3 regions of the Peribacillus sp. NPDC058075 genome follow, and region 2 is predicted to be linked to each of the others. Evidence: riboswitches for the same ligand, from Rfam matches in the RefSeq annotation. Region 2 holds a riboswitch; each other region holds the start of a gene.
What was found. Region 2 has a riboswitch for S-adenosylmethionine ahead of ACFVS1_RS14730 (Fur-regulated basic protein FbpA). Riboswitches for the same ligand answer to the same signal wherever they lie in the genome.
Positions count from the first base shown of each region.

Region 1: another riboswitch for S-adenosylmethionine. It lies ahead of ACFVS1_RS08430 (YezD family protein); the one in region 2 lies ahead of ACFVS1_RS14730 (Fur-regulated basic protein FbpA).
Region 3: another riboswitch for S-adenosylmethionine. It lies ahead of ACFVS1_RS16175 (methionine ABC transporter ATP-binding protein); the one in region 2 lies ahead of ACFVS1_RS14730 (Fur-regulated basic protein FbpA).

Region 1 covers NZ_JBHVSL010000001.1:1,684,346-1,695,006, reverse strand. The annotation lists gene sat (sulfate adenylyltransferase) at 1-1,136, opposite strand, end outside; gene ACFVS1_RS08435 (phosphoadenylyl-sulfate reductase) at 1,189-1,893, opposite strand; gene ACFVS1_RS08430 (YezD family protein) at 2,076-2,219, opposite strand; SAM riboswitch class I at 2,391-2,499, opposite strand; gene ssuE (NADPH-dependent FMN reductase) at 2,774-3,307, opposite strand; gene ACFVS1_RS08420 (TetR/AcrR family transcriptional regulator) at 3,510-4,097, opposite strand; partial or broken gene ACFVS1_RS08415 (SDR family NAD(P)-dependent oxidoreductase) at 4,270-5,014, opposite strand; gene pdxT (pyridoxal 5'-phosphate synthase glutaminase subunit PdxT) at 5,168-5,767, opposite strand; gene pdxS (pyridoxal 5'-phosphate synthase lyase subunit PdxS) at 5,769-6,656, opposite strand; gene pdxR (MocR-like pyridoxine biosynthesis transcription factor PdxR) at 6,793-8,187, shown strand; gene ACFVS1_RS08395 (D-serine ammonia-lyase) at 8,560-9,891, opposite strand; gene pabB (aminodeoxychorismate synthase component I) at 9,992-10,661, opposite strand, start outside.
Region 2 covers NZ_JBHVSL010000001.1:2,963,076-2,973,736, forward strand. The annotation lists gene ACFVS1_RS14685 (ABC transporter ATP-binding protein) at 1-904, opposite strand, end outside; gene ACFVS1_RS14690 (Bax inhibitor-1/YccA family protein) at 1,397-2,032, shown strand; gene ACFVS1_RS14695 (acyl-CoA thioesterase) at 2,234-2,776, opposite strand; gene ACFVS1_RS14700 (M15 family metallopeptidase) at 2,908-3,447, opposite strand; gene ACFVS1_RS14705 (DinB family protein) at 3,520-4,002, opposite strand; gene ACFVS1_RS14710 (ABC transporter ATP-binding protein) at 4,207-6,024, shown strand; gene ACFVS1_RS14715 (GDSL-type esterase/lipase family protein) at 6,067-6,768, opposite strand; gene ACFVS1_RS14720 (GNAT family N-acetyltransferase) at 6,986-7,492, shown strand; gene ACFVS1_RS14725 (Spo0E family sporulation regulatory protein-aspartic acid phosphatase) at 7,561-7,755, opposite strand; gene ACFVS1_RS14730 (Fur-regulated basic protein FbpA) at 8,006-8,194, opposite strand; SAM riboswitch class I at 8,370-8,474, opposite strand; TPP riboswitch at 8,634-8,738, shown strand; gene tenA (thiaminase II) at 8,828-9,517, shown strand; gene thiW (energy coupling factor transporter S component ThiW) at 9,530-10,051, shown strand; gene thiD (bifunctional hydroxymethylpyrimidine kinase/phosphomethylpyrimidine kinase) at 10,020-10,661, shown strand, end outside.
Region 3 covers NZ_JBHVSL010000001.1:3,249,112-3,259,772, forward strand. The annotation lists gene ACFVS1_RS16145 (YheC/YheD family endospore coat-associated protein) at 1-1,054, shown strand, start outside; gene ACFVS1_RS16150 (YheC/YheD family endospore coat-associated protein) at 1,058-2,425, shown strand; gene ACFVS1_RS16155 (YheC/YheD family endospore coat-associated protein) at 2,422-3,618, shown strand; gene ACFVS1_RS16160 (YheE family protein) at 3,683-3,886, shown strand; gene ACFVS1_RS16165 (hypothetical protein) at 3,972-4,160, shown strand; gene ACFVS1_RS16170 (MBL fold metallo-hydrolase) at 4,217-5,041, opposite strand; SAM riboswitch class I at 5,323-5,427, shown strand; gene ACFVS1_RS16175 (methionine ABC transporter ATP-binding protein) at 5,496-6,512, shown strand; gene ACFVS1_RS16180 (methionine ABC transporter permease) at 6,499-7,167, shown strand; gene ACFVS1_RS16185 (MetQ/NlpA family ABC transporter substrate-binding protein) at 7,223-8,044, shown strand; gene ACFVS1_RS16190 (hypothetical protein) at 8,275-8,466, opposite strand; gene ACFVS1_RS16195 (NAD-dependent epimerase/dehydratase family protein) at 8,524-8,952, opposite strand; gene ACFVS1_RS16200 (NAD-dependent epimerase/dehydratase family protein) at 8,949-9,317, opposite strand; gene ACFVS1_RS16205 (PucR family transcriptional regulator) at 9,497-10,381, shown strand; gene ACFVS1_RS16210 (ABC transporter ATP-binding protein) at 10,507-10,661, shown strand, end outside.

The DNA.
Region 1 (10,661 bases), 1.3 Mb from region 2:
TCATTCTTTTTTAGACCTTCGATCAACACCTCGATGACTTCTTTACGGCTAAAGGTAGCTGGAGGAATTTCTCCATTACGCAGCATTTCCCTTACCTTCGTTCCAGACAGGATGACATGGTCTTCCTTGCCATGCGGACAAGTTTTAGCGGAAGCCATATTGCCACATGCTTTACAGTAAAAACTATGTTCAAAGAATAATAGCGTGATCCCTAACTCATCTGCGCTGAAATTCCCAAAGATTTTTTGAGCATCATATGTGCCATAATAATCGCCCACACCCGCATGATCACGTCCGACGATAAAATGGGTGCAGCCATAATTTTTACGGACCATCGCATGGAAAATGGCTTCTCTAGGTCCTGCATAACGCATGGCAGCTGGGAAAACTGCAAGGGAGACGCGGTCCTTAGGATAATATTTTTCAAGCAGCACTTTATAGCTTTCCATTCTTACATCTGCCGGTATGTCATCGGATTTAGTGGCACCTACGAGAGGATTTAAGAATAAGCCGTCGACAATCTCCAATGCGGTTTTTTGAATGTATTCATGTGCACGGTGAACAGGGTTCCTCGTTTGGAAGCCGACAACCGTTTCCCAGCCTTTTTCAGCAAAAGCTTTCCTTGTCTCGACTGGGTCCAAATAATGAGCTTGAAACTGCGGACGCTCTATTCTCTTGATCAACTTTATTTCCCCGCCGGCATATACATCACCGCGGTTAAATAAATTTTTCACTCCAGGATGCTTCTCATCATCCGTTTGATAAACTAATGTCGCTTCCAATTGCTTATCTGGAGTGTAAATATCGGAAACGGAGAGAACCCCATATGTTTCACCATCATGAGTCAAGGTTACTTCTTCACCTATAGTAAGGGTTTCTGCAATTTCTTCGGTCAAAGGCAGCGTAATCGGGATGCTCCATACATGACCGCTGTTAAGCCTCATATCCTTGACCACTGTCTCATAGTCACTTTTTGTAAAGAATCCATTAATCGGACTGTAGGCACCAGTGCCTATCAATTCAAGATCACTTAAAGCAATTTCATCGATTTCGATTGACTTTGTTATTTTACTAATATCATAATTTGGTTCCCAAAGATCGATTAATGTTCCTCCGTGCGGTAAACTGATTGTCATGCTAATTTCCCCCTATGGTTTCTATTTATTTAAGCCTCTGGTTTTTATTTATTTAAGATAAATGCAATCCGCATTCCGTTTTTTGAGCTCCTTGCCAACGGCCTGAGCGTAAATCATCTGCATTGAAGGCTGGTGCAGTACATGTTTTACATCCAATGCTCGGATATCCATTATCATGCAGGATATTATATGGAAGTCCGTTTTTGTGGGCGTAGCGCCATACATCTTTCCATGTCCAATGTATGAGTGGACATATTTTAACTGACTTGAACTTATTATCCTTATTGATATACTCGGTCAAAGCCCTTGTTTCGGATTGCTCCCTCCGCAGTCCTGAAAGCCATGCTGTTGCCGTTGAAAGCACATCGGTAAGCGGAATGATTTTACGGATGTTACAGCACTTATTGGAATCTCTCACCCATAATTCATCCCCATATTCAGCTGCTTGTTCCTCAAGCGTCAAGGCTGGTTTCTTCATTTCGATCGAAAGCTTTGGATATCGCTTTTTCACTTGCTCGATCAATTGATAAGTTTCCTCAAAATGAACATCTGTATCAAGGAAAACTATTTTGGCAGAAGGATTGACCTTCGCCAATAAATCCGTAAGCACGATGCCTTCGATGCCAAAACTGCAAGCATAGATCAGTTCGTTTCCATAATGGTCATTCGCCCATTGCAGAACTTCCAAAGCACCTTTTGTCTCACTGTCTTCGGGAAATACAGGGAAATCCCCAGTGTTGAAATTTTCATAGTTTATTAATGCAGCCAACTTTGTAGCCCCCTCTAAAAACTTGCTGTATCAGGTTAGAGTAACTGTTGATCAATACCCGTTGTAATCTTCTCCAGTTTGTTTGACTCTAGGAAAAAAGAGACGAATCTAACCAATACTCTCTTTATATCAGTTAAACCCGCCTCTAGTTTTTCTAGTCAGCAGATACCTTATTTAATTCTTAATTTTTCATTTCTTTCCATTTGAATGATTTTACCATCCTGGACAATAAGTGTAATGGATCCATATTTCATAGTATTAAGCATTTCTTGAAGTCGTTCAAATATTTCTTCAAGCTGATTCTCTTTATCCAAGCCTGTTCCTCCTTTAAGAAAATCCGCGAATTTCTTATTTTCACCGCTGATTAAATGAATTTCTTAGATTTATATAATTCCAAACAACCTTACATTGTTATGGTTTGCCTACAACTTTCCAAAAAAACAAAAATCTTTCCATGATGGAAAGATCCCAAGGTAAATATCTTTACCTTATCTTCCAAAATGATCAACATTTTGTTGGAGGTAGCACCTTGCATCGATCATGCAGGTTGCCGGACTTCAAAGGGCCAATTCCCTCCGTCGCTCTGGATAAGTTTTATTATTTTAAATATTAACATATATTTAATCCTTGTCAATGGAGTTTTCTTATAAAATAACTTGGTTTAATATTATGGATGAACTGTTATTTTTATACACACTATTCCAATTATGATTTTATGTTCATGTAAATACGAAAATAGACTCGTCTTTTTAGATAAAACCTCCAAAAAAATGAGTCTATTTTCATTAAGAAGCTATTTATGGCGCCTGTCATCAATTGAAAAAATATTTTTTTTAATTCCAGCCCTTTTTATAGAAGGGAGAATTCATTAATTTCTTAACTGTATCGCTTCTACAAATTCTTGAACTTGACTCTGGACCCGATCAATTAAATGCAAATCATTAATCGGGTTTTCTGAATTCTGTTTATCTATTTCTTTATCAACAAAATATATGCCCTGCAGCGGCTCGCCTTTTAAAATTGAAATTAATGGTTTAAGTGCGTAGTCAATCGCCAATAGATGCCTGTTACTTCCGCCAATCATGATTGGCAGTACTGGCTTACCCTTAAAAGCACCTTCTGGCAGCAAGTCAATCAAGGCCTTCAATACACCTGTATAAGAAGCCTTATAAACCGGTGAACCAATAATGACGCCTCTAGCTGCTTGAATTTTCTCAGAAAGTTTTAAGATATCTTCGCTATTATATTTCCCTTGGAATAAATCATCTGCTGAGAAATCCGTAATTGAGAAATAAGCTGTGGTAAATCCTTCGTTTTCGACTAATGTTTGAATATGTTTTAATGAGATGTCCGTTCTGGACGGAATAGCCGGACTTCCTGATAATATTACGATATCGCTCATTTAATATACCCCTCCAATATTACATGATTTCCAGATAAATCTTCATATACATTTCGTACAGCATGCTTTTATCGTAATAGTCTGAAAAATATAAGTCAAATCTTACACTCTAGTTTAAAGAATTTACTCCATCGGATCTGAAGGAAAACAAAACGGTCATATTTGCGGCTTGATGCTCATGCCCTTCAATATGACTGTTTCATTATGTATGTTTTTGTTTGCCATGAATGCCATATACCAAAAGTTGAGCAATGCTCTTAATTCGTTCAGAAGTAAAATATGGCTCCTTTTTCTGCTGATGGATCTCATAATGTGTAGATAATGCCAATGTGAAAGAAATGATCCCTACATTAAATAGGATAATATCAGAGATATATTGTATCTCACCACTATCTATTCTCTTCTGTATTTCAATATGCCTGGCATTCGGCTTGAAGATCTGATCTACATATTGCTTCGAAATATCTTGATCGAATTGTGTTTCCCTGAATAGTATCGAAAACTGTTCTTTATTATCAAGAATTTTATTTATCATGGTGCAAACATGATTCTCCACTAGATCATCCGTAGATAGATGGCTAGTCCCGTCTTCAAATTCCTCTTTCTCATCAGGCGTAATGGTAGCCAATAGCAAATCTTTTTTGCTGTCAAAGTATTTGTAAATAGTAGCTTCGGAAACATTGCAAGCAGAGGCAATTTCATTCGTTCTTGTCATGTCAAAACCTTTAGTGGCAAAAAGAGTCCGGGCTACATTTATGATTCGTTCTTTCGTTTGCTGCCCTTTTTTCAAAAATATCAACCTTCTTTTATAATGATAAGACCAGTGTCACCAATCTATTTTCCATGATATCCCGGTGGTATCCATCGGTCAATATTACCTATGATTCATTAGAATTCAATATTCCCATATATCATAAATAGAAAACATCTCTGATTTGGACGATGTTTTCTTTTAGAGAAAATCATTTAAAGGCTGCATAGCCATCATCGACCATGACTACACTTCCATTGATCGCATCCGCTTCCTCTAATGATATTAGATAGTCGGCATTTGCAACGCTTCTGGCTTAATTAATTTACCGCGCATTTGACTTGCATTCAATTTATCGATGATTCCCATATCTTTATAGCCTTGAATGATAGGAGTGTCAACCCCGCCTGGAGCAATGCCCACTACCCGTATGCCATAAGCACCTAATTCCAATGCAGCTGTCTGTGTCATCATTCTTACAGCTCCTCTAGTCGCTTGATAGGCAAAGGTTCCGTGGGAAGCTAAGTAACCAAACACAGAAGCGGTATTAATAATGACACCCTTGTTACCTAACTCCTTCATTTTCCGTCCTGCTGCCATGATACCAAAGGCAACTCCATGCTGGTTCACTCCAATCGTTTTTAAGTAACCCCCATATCTTGATCGAGAATCATACCGCCTGCACCGATGCCGGCATTATTAAACATGATATCGATCCTTCCGAATGTCTCCACTGTTTTGTTGATTAAGGATTCAACATCATCCTGTTTAGAAACATCCGTTTTAACAAAAATGGCCTCTCCGCCATCCGCTGTTATCTGTTCAACGGTTTCCTGTCCCATTTCTTCATTAAAATCCGCAACAACGACCTTGTCCCCTTTTACTGCGAATTTCAAGCATGCGGCTCGGCCAATACCGCTTGCTCCTCCTGTAATAACTGCAACTCTTGCTGTCATATACATTCCCTTTCAACACTAAAAATACAGTAAGTGTTTACTTACTTTTTTATTATAAAAGTAAGGAATATGTAATTCAAGCAATATGTATTTTTATAGACTTTTGAACTTTCAAAAGTAAAGCTGTCCTATTATTAGGACAGCTTCATTTGTTTAACAGGTTTTCAATTCGGCCTTACCTATGGATGTCTTCACCATTTCAATGAAAAGCTGCATGAAACGATCATCACCTGTTAATTCTGGATGAAACGCACTAACGAGGACATGGTCTTGTCTCGCAGCCACTACATTCTCTTCATAAACAGCCAATACTTCTACACCTTCTCCAATTCCATCAGCAAATGGCGCCCGGATGAAAACTGCCTTATAAGGGGTTTCCATTCCTTTGATAGATAGGTCAGCCTCGAAACTATCCTTTTGACGTCCAAATCCGTTCCTTTTCACGGAAATGTCCATTAGTCCAAGATAGGCCTTCTCATCGCCAGTCAATTCATTGGCCGCCAATACCATCCCTGCACATGTACCGAAAATTGGTTTTTTATCTTCGAAGAAAGTTTTGACAGGTTCCATAAATCCATAACGATCCATAAGCTTCCTCATCGTCGTGCTTTCTCCGCCTGGAATGATCAAGCCATCGATTTCCAGCAATTGCTCCGGTTTTTTTACTATAATTGCTTGTTCACCGGCAGCTTTGATTTGATTCAAGTGTTCTTCAACTGCTCCCTGTAATCCCAAAACACCAATAGTTATCATATTACCATCCACGTTCCTGCATCCGTTCTGCCGGAGCTAGTTTGGAAATATCGATTCCTTTCATTGCACTGCCTAACTCTTTGGACAACCGGCCAATCAATTCATAATCGGTGAAATATGTAGTAGCTTGAACGATTGCCGATGCGAATTTTTCTGGATTTTCAGATTTAAAAATACCCGACCCAACGAATACGCCATCTGCTCCCAATTCCATCATCAATGCTGCATCTGCTGGAGTGGCAATTCCGCCGGCTGCAAAGTTGACTACAGGCAATTTTCCTGTGCGTTTGATTTCTCTTAAAATTTCATAAGGGGCTCCAATATTTTTTGCCTCTGTCATTAATTCATCATCACTCATGATGCTCACTTTACGAATTTGTGACTGTACCTTTCTCATATGACGCACAGCTTCCACAATATTACCCGTTCCTGGTTCACCTTTTGTACGAAGCATTGATGCTCCTTCGCCGATACGGCGTGCAGCTTCGCCTAAATCACGGCAGCCACAAACGAAAGGTACTGTGAAATCACTTTTTAGAATATGGTATTCTTCATCAGCAGGTGTCAGCACTTCACTTTCATCGATATAATCCACTCCCATGGATTCCAGGACCCTTGATTCAACAATATGGCCAATCCTTGCTTTAGCCATGACCGGGATGGACACTGCATTCATTACTTCCTCGACAATTCGCGGATCTGCCATCCGTGCTACACCGCCAGCCGCACGGATGTCAGAAGGTACCCTTTCCAGCGCCATGACAGCGACTGCACCGGATGCTTCTGCGATTTTTGCTTGTTCTGCGTTAATGACGTCCATGATTACGCCACCCTTTTGCATTTGTGCCATTCCTCTTTTTACTGTGTCAGTTCCTAATAATTTTTCCATTTTATCTCTTCCCCCTAATATTTGCATTTTTTAGATTTGTTAAACTTAGTATAAAAAAGAGTTGACCGCATTGAAAGTGTCAGTTTTAATAAATTTAATGGTGTCAGAAATATTCCTTCAAAAAGGTGGAAACAAAATGAATATGCTTTCTTGCGATTTAAATCGGTTAAGTGAAGTACCTTTGTACGAACAATTATATTCATATATTAAAAAAGAAATCATTGATGGCCGTCTTCTTTACGGCACAAAACTGCCTTCCAAACGGAAATTGGCAGAGTTCCTTCAAATAAGTCAAAATACTGTCGAGACTGCATATGAACAATTGACTGCTGAAGGATATGTTGAAGTCATACCAAGAAAAGGGTACTATATTCAAACATTCGAGGATTTAGAGTATACACAAACTAACCAAGTTTCCTTAGAGAAAAAAAATCATAAAGAGAGGGAAGTGCTGTATCATTTTCATCCTAGCCAAATTGATACGGAACACTTCCCATTTGAAAAATGGAGAAAATACACGAAAAGCAAAATCGATAAAGCACATCAAGATCTTCTTTTACTTGGGGATTCTCAAGGAGAATATGAATTGCGATGTGAAATTGCCCATTATTTGTATCATGCACGTGGTGTACAATGTGTTCCCGAACAAATCATCATTGGTGCAGGAATGGAAATTTTATTACAGCAGCTTGTCCTTCTTTTCGATAAAAATGCCATCTATGGTGTTGAAGATCCTGGGTATCACTTGATTCATCGGATTTTACGCAGCTACCCAAATGAAGCCCATCCACTGCAAATTGATGAAGAAGGCGTAAAGGTGAACCAAATTGAAGATTCAAACATCGACGTCGTGTATGTCACTCCCTCACATCACTTCCCCAATGGGACAATCCTATCGGTTAACAGACGGACGCGATTGTTGAACTGGGCTCAAGGGGCAGCAAACCGCTATATTATCGAAGACGATTATGATAGTGAATTTCGTTATAGTGGAAAAACAATCCCTTCCTTACAAAGTATGGATGCTGGAGATAAAGTGATTTATTTAGGGTCATTTTCCAAATCATTGATGCCATCAATTCGGATCAGTTATATGGTTCTTCCCGCTCCATTGTTACAAATGCATCAACAGGAATTATCTTTTTACCATTCAACCGTTTCTCGGATTGATCAGCATGCGTTGACACAGTTCATGAAGGAAGGGGATTTTGAAAAGCATTTGAATCGGATGAGGAAAGTGTACCGGCGTAAGTTGGATAAAGTGATCGAGCTGTTTAAACCACATCAACAAATAAAAATCGTTGGCGAGCGGTCAGGATTGCATATCATCCTCGACGTTAAGAATGGCATGGATGAACAGTCACTTATTCAAAAGGCAAACGAAAATCATATTAAAATTTATGGCTTATCGACATATTCGATCGAAAAAATTGACGAACATCCTCCAAAAATCATATTGGGCTTTGCAGGGATCCCTGAATCCGAATTGGAAAAAGCCATTCACCTTTTATTAAACTCATGGGGAATATAAAGAAAAAAAGAAGCTCACTTTCGTGAGCTACTTTAGGCTTGTCGATAAAATGGGATTCGGAAAGGTCTCATTCTGGTTCCTTTCATGATTTTAAACAAGACTTTTATTTGGAATGAATGAAACCATAATGGATTGAACACACTCTTGCCGAATGACTGGTTAGCCGCGAGGAGGCTGGGCAGGAAGGCTCGGGGACCGAAAAATGCGTTGACGGTCGAATAATGTGTGGTGAAGGTCGAATAATGCACGGTGTAGGTCGAATAAACTACCTGAACGGTCGAATAAACTGCTTCGGCTGAAAAAAACTGCAGGCATACTCGCTTTTCTTCGAGTTTGCCTGCAGTCTGATAAATTAACTCTAGTGAACATTTTTTAACTTTTCGATAAATACTGGTCCATCATATCCTTTGGTACCATGCTCCCGCCGGTCGCCCAGATGATATGTGTGGACTGGTTCATTTTATCGACCAGTTTTTGGTCCAAGAGATATTTCTTTCCTTCTTGAGCTTTAAAAAGTTGTATCGGTCCCATTGCTCCTGCAAGGGCAGATGGCTCCAAATAATGACCTTCCGTCTCTGCCATTCCCCTGAGCAGATCGAATAACCTTTTATCCTCTATGGTATAGCTGCCGCTTAACAAGGTCGTCATCATACGGGAAACCAATGCTGAAGGCCTTCCGACAGCAAGACCATCCGCTTCCGTCTTATTATCGATGCCAAAGTCCTGCACCGAGATTTTGTCATGAAGGCCAGTCATCAATCCGAGCGTCATGCATGGTGAATGTGTCGGCTCTGCAAAAAAACAATGAACATCATCTTCAAAGGCTAACTTGAGCCCATATGTAATACCACCTGGCCCGCCGCCGACTCCGCATGGCAAGTACACAAACAAAGGGTGATCTTCATCTACTGGTATGGACATATCTTTCAGTTGTTTCTTCAGGCGCGTTGCAGCTGTCGCATAACCTAGCAGTAGATCCATTGAATTTTCATCATCAATAAAATGGCAATTGGGATCAATTGATGCTTCATTACGGCCTTCTTCTACAGCTTTACTATAATCATCATCATATTCCTTTACAATGACCCCAAGACTTGTTAATTTATCCTTTTTCCACTGTTTGGCATCTGCCGACATATGGACCGTTACTTTGAATCCCAGCTTAGCGCTTATTATTCCAATACTCATTCCTAAATTGCCGGTTGAACCGACAGCAATTGAATATTTTGAAAAAAGCTCTTTGTATTCATCACTCGCAAGTTTTCCATAATTATCAGTCCGCTTTAAACGACCATGCTTCATTGCTATTTCCTCAGCACGTTTTAAGACCTCATAAATACCTCCGCGAGCCTTGATGGAACCTGATATTGGTAGGTGACTGTCACATTTCAGCAAAAGTTTCCCAGCCATTTTAGTTCCATAGGATTTTTCCAAGTTTTTTTGCATGGAAGGAATCTCGACTAGTGGTGATTCAATGATCCCCTCCATTGGTTCGGTTTCTGGAAAGGCTTTAATTATATAATTGGCAAATCTATTTAATCTTTCTTCAGCAGATTTAACTTGTTCAGCTTGGACGATTGGGTTTTCTTGCTTGTTACCGTAATCTGGATTCGTCCAGAAGACTTCGTTCATCTTTATCACATTATTAAGTATAGGATCTTTCGCTTTCCAATCCATGATCGATAAACCAGCGATTTTATGCATCTCCATAGCAGTCCCTCCCGGATATGTAGTTTTCATCATCTACTATAACTCAACAAACTGCAATAAAGATTACATTTTCACTTTTTTACGAATAATCAGCTTAGAAAGTTAAATTCACCTTTAATTTCCCACGCACACTATTAATAAACCAAATTTCCTCAGCGTCATTAAGGTCTGCCTTTGAAATCGGTTTTTCCTTGATTTCCTTCTTCCTGATCAAGTCTTGACGAAATGTTCCAGCAAGCAGACCTGATTCCACCGGAGGGGTATAGTGGTCACCATTTATCTTTACCACTACATTTCCGTTCGTGAATTCAGTGATGAATCCTTCTTCATTCCAAAGCAGAACATCATGGAAGTTAGGATTATTCATTTGCAAGCCTTCATATACATCACGATTGGTGGTCTTATGAAATAGAAATGGATTTGTACTTGATATTGGAGTTTCAGCCAAGATAGCCGTAAATTCTGAATCAAGGGGCTTGATTTCTTGTCCGGAGACTTCAATTTCACCATTTTCATGAAGTAATACCCTTACCTTTTGTAACGTCCCTTGATTCATATCCGCATACTTTTGAAGTTGTTCTCTAAGATTCAATTCAGCGAATCGGTAATCGAAGTAATCAGCGGATTGTTTCATCCGATCGATATGATCAGTCAACAAATAATATTCTCCATCGCTGAGCTTCATCGATTCCAATAGTTTGTAAGCAGGCCTTTCCACCGTCAATAATTTGGCTTTTAAAAACGCTTCGTCATATTCTTCCGAT
Region 2 (10,661 bases):
CATGCGCATGCTTAGGTATCCAAGGAATCCTATCTTGGAAGCGACATCCTATCCGATCCATTTTCGCTATCGATGGAACGATTCCCTCGATAACGTGCAACCGATTTTTCTCGTTTGCAGCCGAAGGAATCGAATTTAATAACGACCTTGTATATGGATGTAGCGGATTGTTGAATATCTCTTTAACACTTCCCGTTTCCACTACCTGACCTGCATACATGACAACGATCCTGTCAGCGACCTCTGCAACGACACTCAGATCATGTGTAATTAAGATGATCCCCATTTTTGTCCTGCTTTGGATATCCTTCAGCAGATCAAGTATTTGTGCTTGAATCGTAACATCCAGTGCCGTGGTGGGTTCATCGGCAATGATAAGTGCAGGGTTGCAAGCAATGGCAATCGATATCATTGCCCTTTGCCGCATTCCGCCCGAGAGCTCATGCGGATATTGCTTGTACGTCCGTTCAGGATATGGAATTCCCACTTGTGTCAAAAGTTCGATCGTCCTGTTCTTTTTTTCAGCACTGGAGAGTTCCGTATGGTAATCAAGATTCTCCTCGATCTGTTTTCCTATGGTCATGAGCGGGTTCAAAGCCGTTAATGGTTCCTGGAATATCATACCTAATTCCTTACCACGGACTTTATTCATTTGCACATCATTCAACTTTAGGAGATTTTGTCCTTTATAATTGATATTTCCTTCGGATTTCGTTCTCTGCTTATTATGTAATTGCATGATAGATAAGGCCAAGGCACTCTTTCCACAACCTGATTCTCCAACAACGGCTACAATTTCATTTTCATTCACCGTAAACGAAATATCATCCACCGCTGCATGATATTTGCTACCGATGCGAAATGAGGTAGTTAGGTTCTCTATTTGTAAAATAGCTTTCTTCATCCTTGCTCCCCCTAAACTATTTTATCGGGAAAATAATTAATCTTCTGATAATTAGTTAAAATTTTAATCAATTTTTTACATTTATACAATAGTTTTTATAGAAAATAATCACATTTTTTTCAAATTTTGTAACTTAAGGAATAATTTTCTGCAATAAAAAATCGTTTCCTTTACACCTGTTATACAGTAAAGTTTTGAAGTCCGATTAAATATATAGAATCAATAATTTTGAATTTATTATTTCAAGATATCTTTTTTGAAGATATTGCCCATTTATTAACCTTGACCTTTTACGTACCGCGGATTGGTTCCGAATGAAGTATTTTAATATTTCAGAAAAATTAGTATATTTGTAAGAATATCATAGAAAAGGTAATTACTTCATATATATTTCAATACTTTTAAAAAAACACCAAATTTTCACGTAATGCAATGAAACCTTTTTAAAACAGATTCGTAGAAAATGGTAGAAAAAAATGATGAGGTGATTGAATGTATTCACAAACTGTACAAACATATATGCCGTCCGTCATGCGGACGTTCGCTTTATCACTTGCCGTTTCCGTTTTAGGGATGGCTCTCGGCACTCTTGTACCGCCATCGTTGTTTCTTCCCTTGGCGATACTTGAGATCGCCATGTTGATTGGAGCATTCATATTGCGGAGGAAAAAAGCCATCGGCTACACATTTTTGTATAGTTTCACGTTGATTTCTGGAATTACAACCTATCCGATCATCGCACACTACCTAGCTGCTGCAGGGGCAAATGTGGTGATCCTGGCAGGTGTTACGACTACAGTCGTATTTGGAGGACTGGCGGTTTATGCTTCAACCACCAAAAGGGACCTTTCTTTCTTGGGAGGAATGTTATTTGCAGCCTTGCTAGCTTTAGTGGTCATTAGTATTTTCAACATTTTCTCTCCATTAAGCTCTACAGCCATGCTGGTCTTTTCCTTTATCGGGATTTTAGTTTTCAGTGGGTATATTTTATATGATTTCAATAGAATGAAGCATTACGGGGTAACAGCCGAAGAAGTACCGCTCATGGCCTTGAATCTTTATCTTGATTTCATTAACCTATTCATTAACATCTTGCGTTTCTTTGGTATTTTGGCAAGCGATGACTAAAGTGCTACTATCAAACCTAACAAGATAACATAAGAAAGACGCTTGGACTTATCCAAGCGTCTTTTCACATTTCTTTCCCATACGGTTAAGCAGTAAAATGTGAGTACCGATTTTCCCAAAACCCCTGGCGATGAATAAAAGACCAAATCACAATGAATTTGGTCTCAATCATTAATTAGAACAGCAGAAGGGGTGCGTATCTTATTTATATAATCCTGGATTTGATTGATCGGTCCATGGCAGTTTCACTCCGAAAGTGCTAGCAATGAACTGTGTATCTTCCCTTCGTTTTTTCCTTATTTGGGCCCGTTGTTTTGCTGATTCATTTAAATTCATTTCCATCTCTGTTTCAGGAACCAAACGCGGAACCGGAATTGGTTTACCTTCTTCATTAATGGCAACAAATGTCAAGAATGAAATAACACATAAATTCCGGGCTCCTGTAACTAAATCCTCTGCAATCACCTTTACGATGATTTCCATTGATGTTCTTCCTGTATACGTCACGAAGCTTTCAAGGCAAACTGCATTTCCTTCGTGAATAGGATGCAGGAAATCGACAGAATCAGTTGATGCAGTAACGACGTTGCTTCGCGCATGACGCATGGCTGATATAGCCGCTACATCATCAATGTATGCCATTAATTTGCCTCCGAACATCGTACCAATATTATTTGTATCCGGCGGGAGGACAAGGCTTGTTTTTATGACCAAAGAGTCCCGGCAATTTTTTGTTTCTTCCATGGTGACTGCACTCCTTTATGTCTGATTTCTCACTAGTCCACTTTATCGAATTCTTACCTGTAAAGCAATTCACATGCTTATTTTCCTGCTTTTAGTCAAAATTATGCGGCTTATGACGAAGCCAAACACTTTCATTGCCCTTTTGGCTGCTTGCCTTGCTGCAGCTCACGCAGACTCAAGCCAAATGTCATTTGTAAATGGGGATAATCCTTGAATCCTGCCCAATCCCCTCCCCAATCAAACCCTAACCCTTTAGCGATGGTTACGACTTCCATCCAATCCGACTTTCCATTATCGTTGCCGTCATAACTCATGTCCCAAATGGCCTCGCCTTGTTTGTTAAGGAGGGCAAAATCTATAGCCAAACCGAAATTATGCAGCGATTCGCCACCTCTTGCATTCGTTACGATGTTGCCCGAGTCTGATCTGCCCTTTTCATAGAGTTCATTTTGCTCGGCTAATGATCGGAACCCCGCCGTAATGATAACCGGGATGCCTTTGTCATTAGCCAGTTGAATGAGCTCTTCTTTTTTTTCGGCGACAATCGGATTCAGCTCGTCAGTCAGTTCGATTTTATTTAGATCAGGAGGAAGCATATACTTGAACAAGAGCCCCAGTAACAATCCAAAAAAGCCCAACACCAAACATGTCCTTACCCAAGTGGCTTTCACTGAAAAATCCTTCCTTTACGAATAACTGTCTGAAAGTGAAAAACTCAACCAAAGACGGATGAGTTTCTTCTATTATAACTTTGCTTTCAATTCTTCAATTTGCAATAAATGCCGTTTTTCATGTAGTCCCACGAACGGGATCCATTGCTTCAAGCTTAAATCTTTAAATAAAGGATGTGGAAAAGACTTTTGTTCGAGATCAATTTCCTTTGCATGGTCAACGACCTGTACAAAAGCTTTTCGGGAATTGGACAACTTTTCCTTAACCTCACTCAAAGTTTGGTATGATTCTGACGGAATGACAAATGGCGGGGCCTGGACCTTCACTTCACGATTTAAGGTAAGCTCGATCGGTTTATCCACAGTTGGAACGCTATCGTCGCTTTTCAATTTATCGGATATGCTCTTTGTTATGGCCATCTCCATTAAAAATAAATGATCCAAAACCTGGATGATGCTCCATCGTCCTGTTTCAGGATGGGCGTTCAGCTGTTCATCCGATAGTCCATTGACCGCATTTAAAAGCTCTTCCCTGATTTTTTCATTTTCATTCATTTTTAGCATCTCCTCTAATAAGCATCGCTAATCTCCTTTAATTATTCCATGTCCTATAGGAAAGTGTAAAATAATAATACTTTTTGACAGAAACGAACCGATTAAAAGTTGTCTATTTTTCGAAAAGCTCTATGATAGTCATTAAGGTAAATTTCAAAAGACTTTCTCAATACATCATGGATCGTCTAAATAGGAGTGATCGCTATGAGTGGAGGACATATTCCATTCAGCCACAAAGGCCGCAGTGCCATGCATGCAACACCCTCAAAAGGAAGCATCTGGTTGATGCTCAAACAAATGTTCAATCGGGTACCATCCAAATGGAAGTTTTGTGCTTTGATAGTAAGTATCATGCTCTTCATTTCATTGCTTGAGTTTTCCATCCCCCAGTTGACGCAGATTACGATTGATCAAGTCATTCCCGAAAAAAGATATGATTTGTTAATCTGGATTGGCACAGGAATTCTTTGTGCTAGCATCTTATTGGCTTTACTGAACTACTTTAACAGCTATATTGTTTCCAAGGTCGGTCAAAAGGCAATTATGGATATACGGAATAGCATGTATGACCACATTCAAACACTGGATATGAAATTCTTTGACAAAAACCGTACTGGTGACTTAATGTCCCGGTTGACCAATGATGTCAACTTACTGCAGCAGCTCATCTCTTCGAGCATGCTCCAAGTCTTGACAGACACGGTGACCTTCATTGCCGTGGCGGTATATATGCTTTTCATTAACTGGAAGCTGACCATTGTCCTTCTTTTTACATTCCCTTTCATGTTCTATATCACAAGGGTATTCGGGAAACGCATCAGGATGTCCTTTAGGTCTGTGCAAAGTTCCGCAGGAGATGTCAGCAATCAGTTACAGGATTCCATTTCAGGAATGCGGCTCATTCAATCCTTTACAAATGAAGAATTCGAATCAAGGCGGTTTGCCGAGCGTAATCAGGAAAATATGGCTGCAAACGTTAAGTCGGTTCGGCTACGTTCCATGTTCGGTCCGATTATTGATTTATTGAACAATATCGGTCTTGTAGCTGTCATTGTGTTCGGTGCTTGGCAAGTAATGGAAGGTGAATTCACAATAGGATTAATCGTGGCCTTCCTCGCCTATTTGAGGTTGCTGCAGAGTCCCGTTCGCAATTTTAGCCGTGTCATTAGCATTGTCCAGCAATCAGCCGCCGCCTTTGAGCGGATAACTGAAGTATTGGAAACACAACCTGAAATATGTGACAAGGGAAATGCCATTGAACTCCCTTCCATAAAAAAGCAAATTGAATTTCAATATGTTAATTTTTCTTATGATGAGAGTGTTCCTGTGCTCAGCAATTTAAACCTGACCATGAAAGCTGGTCAAGTAACCGCCCTGGTCGGCTCCTCTGGTGCAGGAAAATCGACCATCACGAGCCTTTTGATTCGATTTTATGATCCGCAAGATGGAACAATTAAAATGGATGGACATGATATCAAAAATGTATCACTGAAATCATTAAGGGGACAAATGGGAGTTGTCTCCCAGGATATCATTTTATTCAACGGATCCATCCGGGATAACATTGTGTATGGCAAACTTGATGCTACAGATGAGGAAATCATCGAATCCGCCAATGCGGCAAATGCGCATGACTTTATCAGTGGCTTTCCTGATGGGTATGATTCTCAAATTGGAGAGCGCGGAGTCAAGCTTTCCGGCGGACAAAAACAACGCATTGCCATTGCCAGAGCACTTTTGAAAAACCCGCAAATCATCATTCTCGATGAAGCAACGGCGGCCTTGGATACAGAATCCGAACATTTAATACAGGAAGCTTTGTCACGTTTATTGATAAACCGGACTTCAATCGTCATTGCACATCGTTTATCGACCATTCATGATGCCGATCAAATAATCGTTCTGGAAAAAGGGCAGGTTCATGAAAAAGGAACACATGAACAGTTATTGCAAAACAACGGCAGATATAAGCAGCTCCATGACTTGCAGTTCCCTCAACTAAATGCCATTTTTAATTCCTAGCAAGCAAAAATGCACAGAATGCCTTTCTGTGCATTTTTGCTTTCATTTGAAATCATAACTTTCCAAAACCCGATTCGCAATGAGCTGGTACCCTTTTTCATTCGGATGTAACTTATCACTGAAATACTCTGTTTTCTTTTTACCTTCAAAAAGATCATTCGTAGGAATGAATAACATCCTATTGTCTTTATCCGCTATTCCCTTTATTGACTGGTTATAATCGCGAATGTGATTTTCAAGTTTTCGATTTCCTTTATTTGGGTTATATAGTCCTACTACCAGAATATCCGCTTTATCATTTGCCTTTATCAGTGTTGACGTAATCTTTTGCAGATGGTTGATATACTCCCGTTTACCCTCATTGATTTTTCGATCACTGATTTTCTCCAAGTCCCCGCCATTACTATTGATCAAGTCATTCGTTCCAATATAAACGATGAAAGTATCGGCTTCATCAAGTTTCGTTTTAATGCGGTAATCATCAATCTGTTTCATCACCCCATCCGTTTCCTGGCCTTTTATACCGTAATTCCAAAAACTCACCTTTTGTTCCGATTCTGGGTTATTCAATTCATCCTCCAGGCCTTCTATATATCCTTCCCCGTCCTTATCCCCTTTTCCATAGGTTAACGAATCTCCAAAAGCCATCACCCTTTGCACATCTTTCGACTCCGAGGCCTGAAATTCATATGCAGCAAAACATATAACCAGTACTATAAACAAAAAAACTGTCAACTTTTTCATTTGGTTCTCCTCTGTCTTTTTACTAGAAGTATTTAATCCTTTACATACCCCAAAAATCTGCAGACGTAACATAAAAAAGAATTGTCAGATAAAGAGTAAAGAGTGTATGATAATAAAAACTTTCAATGGATTGGGTGTCATTCACCGTCCCTTAAACAAAAAACGGGATTACCCTTCATTCTGGAGATTGAATAAATGATAGTCAGGAGTTTAAATCATGGAAGAGCACATAGAGTTCAGAGAGGCAGAACTATCTGATCTACCCAAAATTGTTGAAATATATAATTCGACAATTGCTTCAAGAATGGTCACGGCGGATACGGAGCCTGTATCCGTCCAATCGAGGGTTAAATGGTTTGAGGAACATCATTCAGAAAGTAGACCGCTATATATCATTGCTATAGAAGGGAAAACTGCTGGATGGATGAGCTTTCAATCCTTCTATGGCCGACCGGCGTATAATTCCACTGCCGAAATCAGCATTTATATGGATGATTATTTCCGGGGAAAAGGAATCGGACAAATTTCGATTCAAAAGGCAATTGAATGGAGTCCAAAATTAGGTATTAAGACTTTATTGGGTTTCATTTTCGCCCACAATTTACCGAGCCTTAAGCTTTTTTCCAAATTCGGGTTTGAAGAATGGGCACATTTACCTCAAGTTGCCGAGCTGGATGGCATTGAGCGGGATTTGATCATTCTTGGTAAACGTGTCGATTTTTAAGATAATTCTTTAGAGCTATTGCCTTGAGCAGTAGCTTTTTCAAATTAATGCAGTTCGAATTGGCTAATTTAAAAATACCTATATGCTTTTTGGAGAGAAAAGTATTCAGACTCTCTTTTACTTGCTAACGCATTTAATAGCGTATCCAATTCTTGACTGGCTTGAACAGTTAGCAGACTTGTTAAGCCGTAACTTGCTGCCAATTTGATCATTTCCTGTCTCTTTTCTTCTACTTTTTCTATAGTTACCTTACGGCAAGGCATTATATGTCACCTCCCATTTATTCAATTTTTTTACACTTTCATCATAATGAAACCACTAGTTAAAATCAACTATTTTTTAGAAATAAAATGTGTAATTTTATAGGTTAAATGTGACAAAACACCTACTTTATTCTTTAATTATGTATATTTTATGTCATTTCCTATTAAACGCAAAAAAGCACCCACTGGTGTACTGTGAATGCTTAATCATATCCCCTATCCAAGAACCCAAAATATAGTCCATCGCTTACTAAGTCATCCATTCAGAAGGTGACTCGTTATTAGGTCTATTTATTACAATCTTATATTCATCTTCAAGCACTTTTAATGGGGCATCATAAAGGTGCCTTTCATCAGAAGTTTTGTATACTCCATTGGCCAATAGCTCTTCAATGAGCATTGCCTTCCTCTGTTCAATCCTCTTAAATAATTCTGCCATGTAAATGGCTCCTTTCCTAGTCATCCTAGAGCCTGCTTCTAGTTAGCTAACTTTATCAACTTATTTGATTTTCACCAAATTATATATACCTTTTCTATTATGTCACTAAACGTTATTTCCCAAAAATAAAAGCCCCTTCTAATTCAAGAAGAGGCTGACAATGTCCGTACGGCTCTTCTTATCTTCCAAGCATAAGCTTGTTGGATTTAGCACAGTTCCCAAAACGGGTCCGCTGCCGAGGTTTCTTAGGGCCAAGTCCCTCCACCTCTCTGGATAAGAATTCGATATATAATTGTTGTAGAAATGATTCTATCCTAATAATCATCAAAAGTCAATTACCTGGTTCTCCCTTTTTTCCTTGACATAAAGTTTATCCCTCTTTTAAATACGGGTTGCAATTTCTTGTCTTTCTGATATGATGTCAGTAATTACATACAATTCACACCACTAGGGGAGTCTTTTTTTAGACTGAGATGGAATTAATTCCGGACCCTTTGAACCTGAACCGGCTCATACCGGCGGAGGGAAGTGGATGATATCGTCCATTCACAGACTATATCCATCTACCCCGTTCCGTATTCAGGAACGGGGTTTTTCATTATCAAAGGGAACCATTATGAAGGAGGATGAACAATGGAGAATATTAAAACAAAAACATTCAGTGATAGACTTCATTCACGGGCAAAAGAGATTTGGAAAAGGAACCATTCACATCCCTTTGTCCAGGCAATTGGAAACGGCACGCTTCCTGAAAAGAAATTTGCCTATTACCTGAAGCAGGACTATATCTATCTCATGGATTATTCCAAGCTCTTCGCTTTAGGTGTCATCAAAGCTCATAACATCGAAACCATGGCAAAGTTTTCGAGTATTTTAAATGAAACCCTTCAAGTGGAAATGGATATCCATCGGCATTATGCTTCCGAATTCGGAATCAGTTCCAAAGAATTGGAAGATACAGAACCTACTCCCACCACTCTAGCCTATACAGGTTACATGCTAAATGCAGCTCAGCATGGGACTTTGGCAGACTTGATCGCCTGTCTCCTGCCCTGCGCTTGGGATTATTATGAAATCGGTTTGCTATTAAAAGAACAAAATGGAGCAGCATTGGAAAACAATCGCTACGCAGATTGGATAAGGTCCTATTCATCGCCTGAATTCGGGGAAGCACACAAGTGGCTGATCGCATTGTTGGAAGAATTGACGGAGGGCATGCCAGAAAAGGAACTTCTTAGATTAGAAAAGCACTTTTTGGTTACGTCCCGATATGAATATTTATTCTGGGATATGGTTCAAAATGAGCAGGATTGGCCGCTGTAGGTCGCAGACATGATGAATCCTATCAAGAAACTGACGTTGACTGCCATGATCACGGCTATTACGACGCTGACCAGTTCATTTATTTTCATCCCTGCAGGATTTGCAAAGGTCTTTCCTGTTCAGCATCTGGCAAATGTCCTCACGGCCGTTCTATTGGGGCCTGCTTATGCTGTGACACAAGCTTTCTTAGTTTCCATCATTAGAAACATGTCTGGTACCGGTTCAATATTCGCCTTTCCCGGCAGCATGATCGGTGCACTTTTGGCTGCCATCCTTTATCGAAAAACACAAAGCTTAAAATTCGCTTGTTTAGGTGAAGTGATCGGGACCGGCATTCTCGGTTCCCTGGCCTGTTATCCACTTGCCATCCTCCTATTGGGAGAAAAAGCTGCTCTTTTTGGTTTTTTACCGGCTTTTATGCTCAGTTCATTCGCAGGTTCGATTTTAGCTTTCATATTACTTAAAATACTTCTAAAAAATAATTATATGAAGGGGTTTTTTTATGAAAACAGCATTAACCATCGCCGGCTCTGATTCAGGGGGCGGTGCTGGAATACAAGCGGATTTAAAAACATTTTCTGCACATGGGGTCTTTGGAATGTCTGCCATCACAGCCGTAACCGCACAAAATACAATGGAAGTCCGTTCTGTACAGCCAATAGAAACAGCTATCATATCGGACCAAATTGCAGCTATATTTGAAGATATTCCTGTCGATGCAGTAAAAATAGGCATGCTCGGATCAAAAGAAATCGTGGAAACAGTCGCAGCGTCCCTTAAAACCTACATGCCTGCCATCGTTATCCTTGACCCTGTCATGATTTCCAAAAGCGGCCACCATTTGCTCGACGAAAAGGCTGTCTCCGCCTTAAAAGCGGATTTGCTTCCGCTTGCAACACTTGTAACACCAAATGTACCGGAAGCGGAAGTACTTACTGGCTTGTCGATACGGACGAAACAAGATTTCTATAGAGCATGCATTTCAATACAAGAAATGGGTCCCAAATCCGTTTTACTTAAAGGCGGCCATGCAGCGGGAAATCCAAATGATCTTTTTTATGATGGGACTGACTTCCACTGGATCAAGGGAGAGCGCATTCATACAAAAAACACTCATGGTACGGGCTGTACCTTATCATCCGCC
Region 3 (10,661 bases), 290 kb from region 2:
GGCCGCGTCGGATACACATGAAAACAACTACTTCACCGAAATAGCCAAAACCGCAAAATCATTTGATATGAATGTTTGTAAATTCTCACCGGAAAATATTGATATGGATCTGAAAAAAGTCCGCGGCGAGCGTTTTGATGCCGAGGACAAAACTTGGATCAGCGCATCTTTTGATATACCTGATTTTGTTTATGATCGCTGTTTTCACGGATTAGTCCGTGAGTCAACGGAAACGCGGCACAAAATCGATTGGTTAAAAGATAACTCGAATTTCTTAGGGCTGGGCCTTCCTGGTAAGTGGGAAGTGTATCAAATCCTAAAAAACCATCCACACCTACAGGCATTTTTTCCAGAGACCGTACAAGTGACGACACCTGAAGATATTACCGGTCATTTGGAACGCCTGGATAAAATCATCATCAAACCTGAATTCGGTGCAGGCGGTACAGGAATCTACCTTCTTTCAAAAAACGAAGACGGTACCTTGGTATCCATGACGAAAAAGGGCACCAAATATGACCGCCAATTCTCCTCCAAATCTCAGCTTAACAAATGGCTGCAGCATTTATTAAATCGATACCGTTACCTCTGCCAGCCATATTTGGAACTTTGCAGCCAATATAACGAGCCATTCGATTTACGGATTTTACTTCAAAAAAACGAGAAGAATCAATGGATGGAACGTGGCCGCGGAATTCGTACGGGACAAAAGGACGGAATTACCTCAAATCTTGCCACAGGCGGGGAAGCCATTTCTTTGGAAACTTTCATCAAAAGAAACCCGGAAACGATTTCGATTGCCGTCGAACAAAAGATTGAGCATATCCTTCGCACCCTGCCCGCAGAAACCGAAGCTGTCTTTGAAAGATTATTCGAGTTGGGGATCGATATAGGCATCGATAAAAAAGGCCAAATATGGATAATGGACATTAACTCGAAGCCCGGAAGGAAAATCATTCAGGCACTGCAGCCGGAGACCATGAATGATATTCATCGCGCACCGTTTCAATATAGCCAGTATTTAGCAAAACATCTTCAGAAAGCAGGTGAATAGAAAGTGAGAAAGACTTATCCTGCCGAAATTGCCGCTATCCCCGGTAATGTTCTCTACTACCCTTCCGATCTTGGAGACTTGGCAGAGATTGAATTAATTTACTTCGGACGACATTCATGTCCTGCCATCGTCAAACAAAACCCGGCCGTCAATCAATCAATCGTCCTTTCGGAAAGTCTTGCGGAATCTCTACTATTCGATCATACCGATATTCCCCTTCATTTATTCATATACGGCAGAAGCATTCATATCGGACCGCTGGTCGGAATCTTTTCATCAGGCTTCACCGGCATTTCAAACAAACCATTAGGCGAAAGATCGGAATTTTTCGCAAAGCTCCTTTCGCTTAGCAGGACCACAGGCTGTATTCCCTTTGTTTTTGGGGAGAATGTAATCAATTGGGATGAGGAGACAATCAAAGGTTATGTGTTTGATAACAATGACTGGCAGATTAATGAATTTCCTTTTCCTAATGTGATCTATGACCGTCTCCCAAATCGGTTGACGGAAAACCGCGATGGACCTAAAGAAGTGAAGCAGAAATTCCAAAAAGAATATACCATTCCATGGTATAATCCTGGTTTTTTCAATAAATGGGATGTAAATGAAAGGTTATGCGCAGATGAGCGGGCACTGCCATATTTGCCGGAAACGTATCCATTTCAATCCATGTCCGTGGTGGAAACCCTTCTTTCCCATTACCGGCAAGTTTATATAAAGCCCATTCACGGCAGCCTCGGCCTAGGGATTCACCAAATTCTTTATGATAAGCATGAGAATGTTTACTATTGCCGCTATACAAATGAAGCAAAAGAAAATAAACTGCAAAAGTTTTCCACACTGGAATCCATCGTTAAACATATTTTTCACGACCGGCCGCTAGAGAATCTTATCGTGCAGCAGGGCATCCCATTAATTCGATCTGAAAAACGTCCAGTGGATTTCCGGGTCCATACGAACAAGGACAGTAATGGAAAATGGCAGGTAACCGCGATCGCCGCAAAAATCGCCGGTGCCGGCAGCGTCACGACCCATATTAAAAGCGGGGGTGTGATCAAAACGGTTGCCGAACTGTTTGGAGATGACGATGAGGCGAAAGAAGTCGAACGAAAGCTATCGGAAGCCGCACTGATTTTAAGTGACAGTATAGAAAAGAACTTGGACGGAATCGTTGCAGAAATAGGATTTGATTTTGGATTGGATAAAAAAGGTCAGGTTTGGATGTTTGAAGCCAATTCCAAACCGGGACGTTCCATCTTCTCCCATCCTAAACTTAAGGATTTCGAATTGCTGACCAGAAAGCTCAGCCTTGATTACGCCATTTATCTTACGGAACAGACGATTACAAAATCAATCAGTGTGCCGCGATGAACATTTTTTACGATATCCCCACTGAAAATTGGTACCACAATCAAGAGAATGCGGAACTTTTCGCTGGCTCAGCCGAGGACGTAATTAGGTATAATAAGGATCATACGAATCAACCCCTAATTCCAATCACCATATTTCCAGGTAACCGGATGCTTGCCGTCGGCATACTGACTGTTTCCAATCCCAAAAAGGAATCAGGTTTGGGTGGAAACCTGACCCTTTTTCGGGACCTATCACTATATTTATTCAAACATGGAATATTGGCGTATGTATTCACAGAAAAGGTCCTTCATTCCGAATCGATGAGAGGGTATGTTTTTTCCTCCATTTCAAACAAATGGATCGAATGTAAAGTGCCCTTCCCTGACATCGTCTATAACCGAATCCCCTTGAGGAGCTATGAGGCGTCAGGGGAATTCCAACAGCTCATCCAATTTTTAAAAAAATACCGAATGAATCTTTTCAACCCCTGTTTCATAGATAAATATGTGATGTTCGAAGCATTGAAGGAAGAAGGATCCCTGACCAATCACCTTCCGCACACCATGGTCTTGAGAAACAGCGGCTGCCTTGATGCTTTCTTGGAGACCTATAAGCATATATACCTTAAACCTTGCAAAGGAAGCCAAGGTAAAGGCATTTATACGATAATCAAAAATGATGATGATACACTATTGTTCAATAGCTTAAAACATAGTGAGTCCTTCCCGGATTTCGCGTCATTCTGGGAAACAAGAAAAAGGGATTTATTAAAAAGGAGCTACCTTGCTCAACAGGCGATCATACCAAAAAAACTTTTTGGACATCGTTATGATTACCGGATTCTGGTCCATTATGAAAAAGGTTTTTATAAAGTGACCGGCAAAGCGGTAAGGATGTCACAAACTCAGGAAATCACCACCCACACTCCCCGAGGGGGGAAGATCGTTCCTTTTCAAGACCTGCAATCAAGAAGCCTGAATCGAAAATTAGCAAAAATCGCCCAAAAAAGCGGAGAGATACTTTCTAAAAAAATCGGATTTCTTGGAGAGTTTTCCATGGATATAGGGGAAGACGAATCCGGTTCGCTCTTCATATACGAAGTGAACTCAAAGCCCATGCAATTCGATGAGGAAGAAATTGAAACAAACAGGCTTTTGCATTTAAAAAATCTTTTTATTGAATTAACTTTTCCAAGCCTAACAATTAAATAACATCCTCCAGCTGCCGTTTTCCATTATAATTAAATGAGAAACTGTATAAATGGAGGTAATACATATGATTACTCATTTTCAATGGGCACCACTGCATAAGAATCTGCCGGGATGGAAAATTTCCTTTTATTTCAACAAGCAGGCAACCCAAGCCTTGTATCATAAAGATGGATCGATCGAGTGGACAGCCAATCCGCCTTCCGGAACAGATGAAGCCAAACTCAAAAGCATGATACATGATTTAATGATTTTCCATGTGTATGAATGAACCGCCTTTACATTCATGAAATACCTAACCAGAATAAAAAAGACTCCTTTGCCCAAACTAAAGAAAAGGCTAGGAGGGATTTATTTTGGATAAAGAAAAAATGACATTTTTGAAGGATACCGAATATGATGGCAAGGACTCCGTTTACCTTGATGTCGACCGTATCATCAATGAAGGAATGGCGGGCGGAAATGTGTATGAAGTCGCTAACCTTCAGAACATCGAAGAAGCACATGATTTTTATGATGAAACAGATCCAAATATCAATAAATGAATGATGTGAGCTCTCTTATGGAGAGCTCTCTTTTATATCAGTCAGACCGTTAACATTCAAATAGTTCCATTCTCCCTTGCACTCAACATATTTTCGTTTAATATCGATGTAATGATATGCTCTGAATCCCATTCATGCCCAGATATCTCGATAAGGGGATAGCGATTCGGTAAAACGACCTGCTGGATTTCTTGAACGGTCAGCCCTTGAGAATTCAGGCGTAAAATTTCGCCTTGGAGGTTTTCCAGATAATCCAGTTTTTTTCGAAACATTTCCTTCCCTTCAGGGACATGCCCAGCATGGCAGCAAAACACTTCCCCGAAGTCATATTGCAGTAATCTTTTTATTGAATCGATGATGACCGGAACAGACTCTTCCCGTAAGACAAGCTTTGTCTTTGGTGTTACGAAAAGGTCTCCTGAAAAGAGCATGCCATTACTGTGATTCAAATACACCATATGGTCCTTCGCATGGCCGGGGGTAAAAATCGGCTCCCACGTTTGGGTGCGCGAATGAATGGCCTCCCCTAGCGGCTCAGCTTTAAAGGCGTCTCTCTTTCCCCAGAAAATTTTGCGATATTCAGGATATTCAGCATCCCTTGCACAAACTTCAACCGACATCGGGTGAATGAAAAGCGGGACCTTTTTATGTTCCTGTATCCAGGCAGCGCCCCCCGTATGGTCTTCATGATAGTGAGTCAGGGCCACTGAGTCGAAGTCTGCGGACTCATAGAACGGAATAAGCTCTTTCAATAAAATCTCTGCTCCAGTATCTATCAATAGGCCATCCGTTAAAAAAACATTAACACTCATTCCCGCCTTGTTCCCGCCAGGAGTCCCGTGCACACAAACCACATCATTTATCGTCTTAATCTCTATCACTCAATTTCCTCCCCATCATTGTACAAAAATAGTTTCATCTTCCTTTTTTTAACTTTACTATAATAAATGTAGTACCACTTTACCTTTTTGACAAGGAAATACTGGAATAATTAACCTGGATGAAAATGCTGGATTCTTGTATAATAGCCCTTTTTTAACAGACCTTACAAAACTTTAATAATAAAAATCACCCCAAAAACTTCAAAAACGATTGACATTGTGAGATTTTACAAATAATATAGATTATATTAAAAAACTTGAAATATTCTAAAATAATAATTTACTTATCAAGAGTGACGGAGGGATCAGGCCCTGTGATGTCCGGCAACCGCCCTTAGGGAACGGTGCCACTTCCTGCAGAATGATTGCATTCTGAAAGATAAGACGAGATATAATTTCGCTGCCTCTTTCTGAATGATAGGGGCAGTTTTTTAATGTTTAAGGGGGAAAGCTCATGATTGAAATCCGTTCAGTCCGAAAGGAATACGTCTCGAAGAAAAACCGAGTTATCGGAGTGGATAACGTATCTTTAACCATTCAAACTGGTGAAGTGTATGGAATTGTCGGCTACAGTGGAGCTGGAAAAAGCTCATTACTCCGCTGCTTGAATTTGCTTGAACGTCCGACAAGTGGAAATATCATCATCGACGGCATTGATTTAACCTCTTTATCAAGTAAAGAGCTTCGTAAACAACGTCAAAAAATCGGAATGATATTCCAACACTTTTCACTGGTCAGTTCAAAAACCGTTTATGAAAATGTTGCTTTCGCCTTAAAGGCCGCGCATCGATCGAAGGATGCAATCAGTTTACGTGTATTGGAATTGTTGGAAATCGTAGGGCTCAGCGATAAGAAAGATGTCTATCCGGCGCAGCTTAGCGGTGGACAGAAGCAACGGGTAGGCATAGCCCGTGCCTTAGCAAATGACCCCACTGTACTATTATGTGATGAAGCGACTTCAGCACTTGATCCAACAACTACAAAAGCGATTTTACAATTATTGAAAAAGATAAGCAGTAAGCTTGGCATCACCATCGTGTTGATTACACATGAAATGGAAGTGGTCAAAGAACTATGCCACCGTGTCGCCGTCATGCAGGATGGCCGTGTAATTGAAGAAGGTCCCGTTTATGAAATATTTTCACAGCCCAAGCAGGAGTTAACGAAGCAATTCATTAGCAGTGTTCTGGATTTCGCACTCCCTCCGCACTTGATTGAAGAAAGTAAAGGTACGATCATTCAAATTCAATTCGAAGGGCAAACCGCTGGTGAGTCGATCCTTTCGGATACTCTCCAATCCCATTCAGTAAAGGGTAATATTTTACACGGTAAAATTGAGTATATCCAGGATGTCCCTTTAGGCATTTTAATCATCGAGTTAATAGGCGATGCAGCTCAAATTCATTCGGCATTGCAATATATAAAAAATCGTTCCAGTTCTGTGGAGGTGTTAAAACATGTCACTGCTTGATTCCATCGTCAATATTTTACCTGATCTTAATAAAGCCTTTCTTGAAACGATTTATATGGTCGGCGTTTCCCTTGCAGTAGCCCTGCTGATCGGTTTACCGCTTGGAGTATTGCTGTTTACCACAACAAGGAATTTATTTTTTGAAAATAGTATCGTGAATCGCTCTCTAGGATTCGCAGTCAATATTGTCCGTTCAATCCCTTTCATCATTCTCTTGGTTGCCCTCCTTCCTTTAACGGATCTTCTAACTGGATCGACGATAGGGCCGAGAGCGGCTACTGTTTCCCTGTCGGTGTCCGCAATACCTTTTTTTGCAAGAATCGTTGAAACGGCATTACGTGAAATAGACAGAGGAGTGATTGAAGCTGCAATTGCCGTAGGAGCCACTCCATGGATGATCATTAAGGATGTACTTCTCCCAGAGGCAAAACCGGGTATCATTCAAGGACTGACATTAACGACCATTTCGCTTATCGGTTACTCAGCAATGGCAGGGACAATCGGCGGAGGCGGAATTGGCGACCTGGCCATCCGGTACGGTTATTACCGTTATGACAACACAGTCATGATCACGACGATCGTCGTGCTGATCTGCCTTGTTCAAATCATTCAAATGGTTGGTGACAAGGCCTCATACATAGTTAACAAACGATAGTGATCCATCATTTTTCAATGATTCAATACATTTCATTACTCAGGAGGAATTTTAAATGAAGAAAATAGCTTCGTTATTATCAGTCTGTGCACTTGCCCTTGGCTTGGCAGCATGCGGGAGCGATGATGCATCCCCAAAAACTGAAGACAAAAAGGAATTGAAGATCGGGGCGACTACCGGGCCCTATGCCGATATGGTTAAAGAGGCCATAAAACCAGGTCTGGAAGATCTCGGTTACAAAATAGAGATCGTCGAATTCACCGACTATATCCAGCCGAATAAGTCCCTTGGCAACCATTCGATCGACGCCAACCTCTTCCAGCATAAGGTGTACATGGATAACTTCGCTAAAGAAAATGATTTAAAGCTTACCGACCTTATCATAGTTCCAACAGCACCAATGGGCATATATTCGAACAAGTATAAATCATTGAAAGAAATTAAAGACGGTACATCCCTTGCAGTGCCCAATGATCCGGTTAACCTCGCACGTGCACTTAAAGTGCTGGTGGATGAAGGGCTGATTGAAGTCGATCCAGATGTCGACCCTTTAAAAATATCTGAAAAGGATGTAACGAAAAATCCAAAAAACATTCAACTCAAACCATTGGAATCCGCTCAATTGCCCCGGGCAACAGACAGTGTTGACCTATCAGCGGTCCCTGGCAACTTCGCTCTTGCAGCGAAAATGGACCTACAGGATGCCATTGTTTTAGAAAAAATGCCTGATATATATCGAAACGTTGTTACAGTGAATACAAAAGATGTGGACTCCCAATTTGCAAAGGATATTAAATCAGTTGTGGAATCCGACCAGTTCGAAAAAGTCATCGATGACAAATTTGCCGGATTCGGAAAACCAGACTGGATGAATTGATCAAATAATCGTGGCCTGCTCCCCCTTATTGGGAGCAGGCCTTTCAATAAGGACAAAGTAGCGGCCGCGACGGAAAAACTTGAAATCCTTACAAACCTCGCAAGCAGATTCGTGGACTAAAAAAGCGATGGGGTTTTTAGTACATCGCTTTTTTAATTCCTTCAAGTTGTTCGTTTAAATCATCCTTTTCACCAAGCACACTTAGTATTTCAATATAATAAAAGAAGGTTTCAACCTACTGTCTGTTTCCATAGTCCAAGGAGATCACTTTCATGTTGTCTGTGAATGCCAGCTTTTCTATCGGCAGATTCCGTACGGCACTTTTCCCAATTCCATATATCTTCGAGAGTTTCTGATAAGGGACGGAATGTTAGTCCATTATTGATGGCTTTACCGTTATCGACAGCCGAAAATCCATTCAAAGGTTCCTTTCCTCCTGGTAAAGGGAATTCTTCCGGTATCCATAAAGGCATTTCTCCTCACGGCTCTACTTTATTGTCATTTAAAAATTTTTCAGATACCCATGTAAAATCAGCATTACTTCTTGTTACCTTTTTGCAGCCTTCAAGTAATTGCCCCATAGTCAGTGTGTAATCTGGGCCAACGGCATTATACGTACCTGTCATGCTTTTTTCTATCATTTGGATGATCCATTGGGCCAAGTCCCTTGCATCGATAACTTGGATTGGACGTCCAGAGCGACCAGGAGATAAAATTTCTCCCCCTTCCGCTATCCTTTTAAGCCAGTACGGCAATCGGTCAGTGTAATCATATGGACCCACTATTTGCCCGGCGCGAATTGAAAGGACTTTCCCCGGCAATTCTTTTTCAGCTGCATTTTCGCATAATGATTTTAACAGTCCATAATATTCACCGTATATCGGTCCAGCAGTTCCGCGGGTGATCACTTCTGCTTTGCTTTATCTTCATTTAGTGTGTGAACTTCTCCATTTTCATCAATTCCTGGCTCGGTCGGATCACTATAAACGGAGATGCTTGAAATATATGTATAATGTTTAACTTGATTAAGCAATCTGCAAGATTTCGATACAGTTCGAGGGATAAATCCTGATGTGTCAATGACTGCATCCCACTGTCTCCCTTTCAACATTTCCAAATCCCCGTCGCGGTCCCCTTTTAACTGTTCTATTCCGGGAAAGACATAAGGGTCGCTTCCACGATTAAAAAGTGTGACATCATGCCCTTTCCCTATCGCAGCTTTTGCTAAATACCGGCCTAAAAACCGTGTACCGCCCAATATTAAAATGTTCATAAGATCTCCTCCTCTTTAACGATATTCCATAAAGCATACGCAGTACCTTACCTATCATTAGTAATACTTGCAACTTTTCTTTGATTTTCCCTTTTGGAAAAACTAGCAATATCCTAATCTTTTGAACTTTATTCTTTTTCGCTATAATGATATGGAAAGGGAGAAAGAAGGTGGAACCGATGCTTGAAAATCTTAAACAAAAATTCCCGAACGCTCTTACCAATAAAAAGGATACTGATGATATTTCTGAATATGTTTGGTTTGAAGACTCCAGAAGTATACTTGGCATTCCCCGTTCAGAAATCACAGCCGAGGAAATTCGTTTATTGGAGCTGCTTTTTGCTCCTTCCATAAACCCAAATAACCTCCATGCACATCCAGATTCATCATGGAAAAATTTTTTATCCGAACCGAATGCACCAATGCCTTTAACGAGCTGGGAGAATGTTCGATTCCTTCATTTCAAGCTGACTCATGCTGATTTTTCCAACTCCGATTTTGAAGAGGCCTTCCTCGCTTTCGTTCCATCTGACGCAGCTATTATCTGGGAAAGTGAAACGGCAGGAGTCTTAATTGAAACGGACAAGGATGAACCATTATCAAATAAAGAACTAATCGCCATTTCTTCCACGCTTGAAAGTGATTTTTATGTAAAGACCCGTATGTTCACGGGGCGCTTTCACCCTGTAAATCAAGACCTTCACCATCACTGGGCCCTGGAGAAAAGATGTTTTGATTTGGCACAGGTGCATCTGCCGGATCTAAAGGTGACGGATTTGGCAGACATCATCCCCCATTCATTAATAAATGATCCATCCTTTACGAATTCAAAGTGGTATATCAATGAAATTCTTGGCAAGACCAAGCAGGATACTGAGCTTATCAAAACAGTTAAAACGTATATCGAGTGTAATTCCAATGCCACCTATGCCGCAAAACAGCTTTATATACATCGGAACAGCTTACAATACCGAATCGATAAATTCTCAGAAAGAACTGGTCTCGATATTAGGAACTTCCGTCATGCCCTTACTGCGTACTTGATATTTCTGCTGAATGATTAATTTCCATCATAAAGTGGTAATTTCAGCCTTTTTTTGTGCAATGTGCCCATACTTTTTTCTAAACCGATAGCTTAGACTATAGCTAATTGGTACAAGTAATCAGTAGTTTAAAAGGGGGATTTTTCATGGCAGAATTAGTGTTAGATCATATATTCAAGATTTATGATAAAAAGGTGACGGCTGTTAAAGACTTCAACCTTCGTGTTGCCGATAAGGAATTCATCGTTTTTGTGGGACCTTCCGGTTGCGGCAAATCAACGACATTAAGGATGATTGCCGG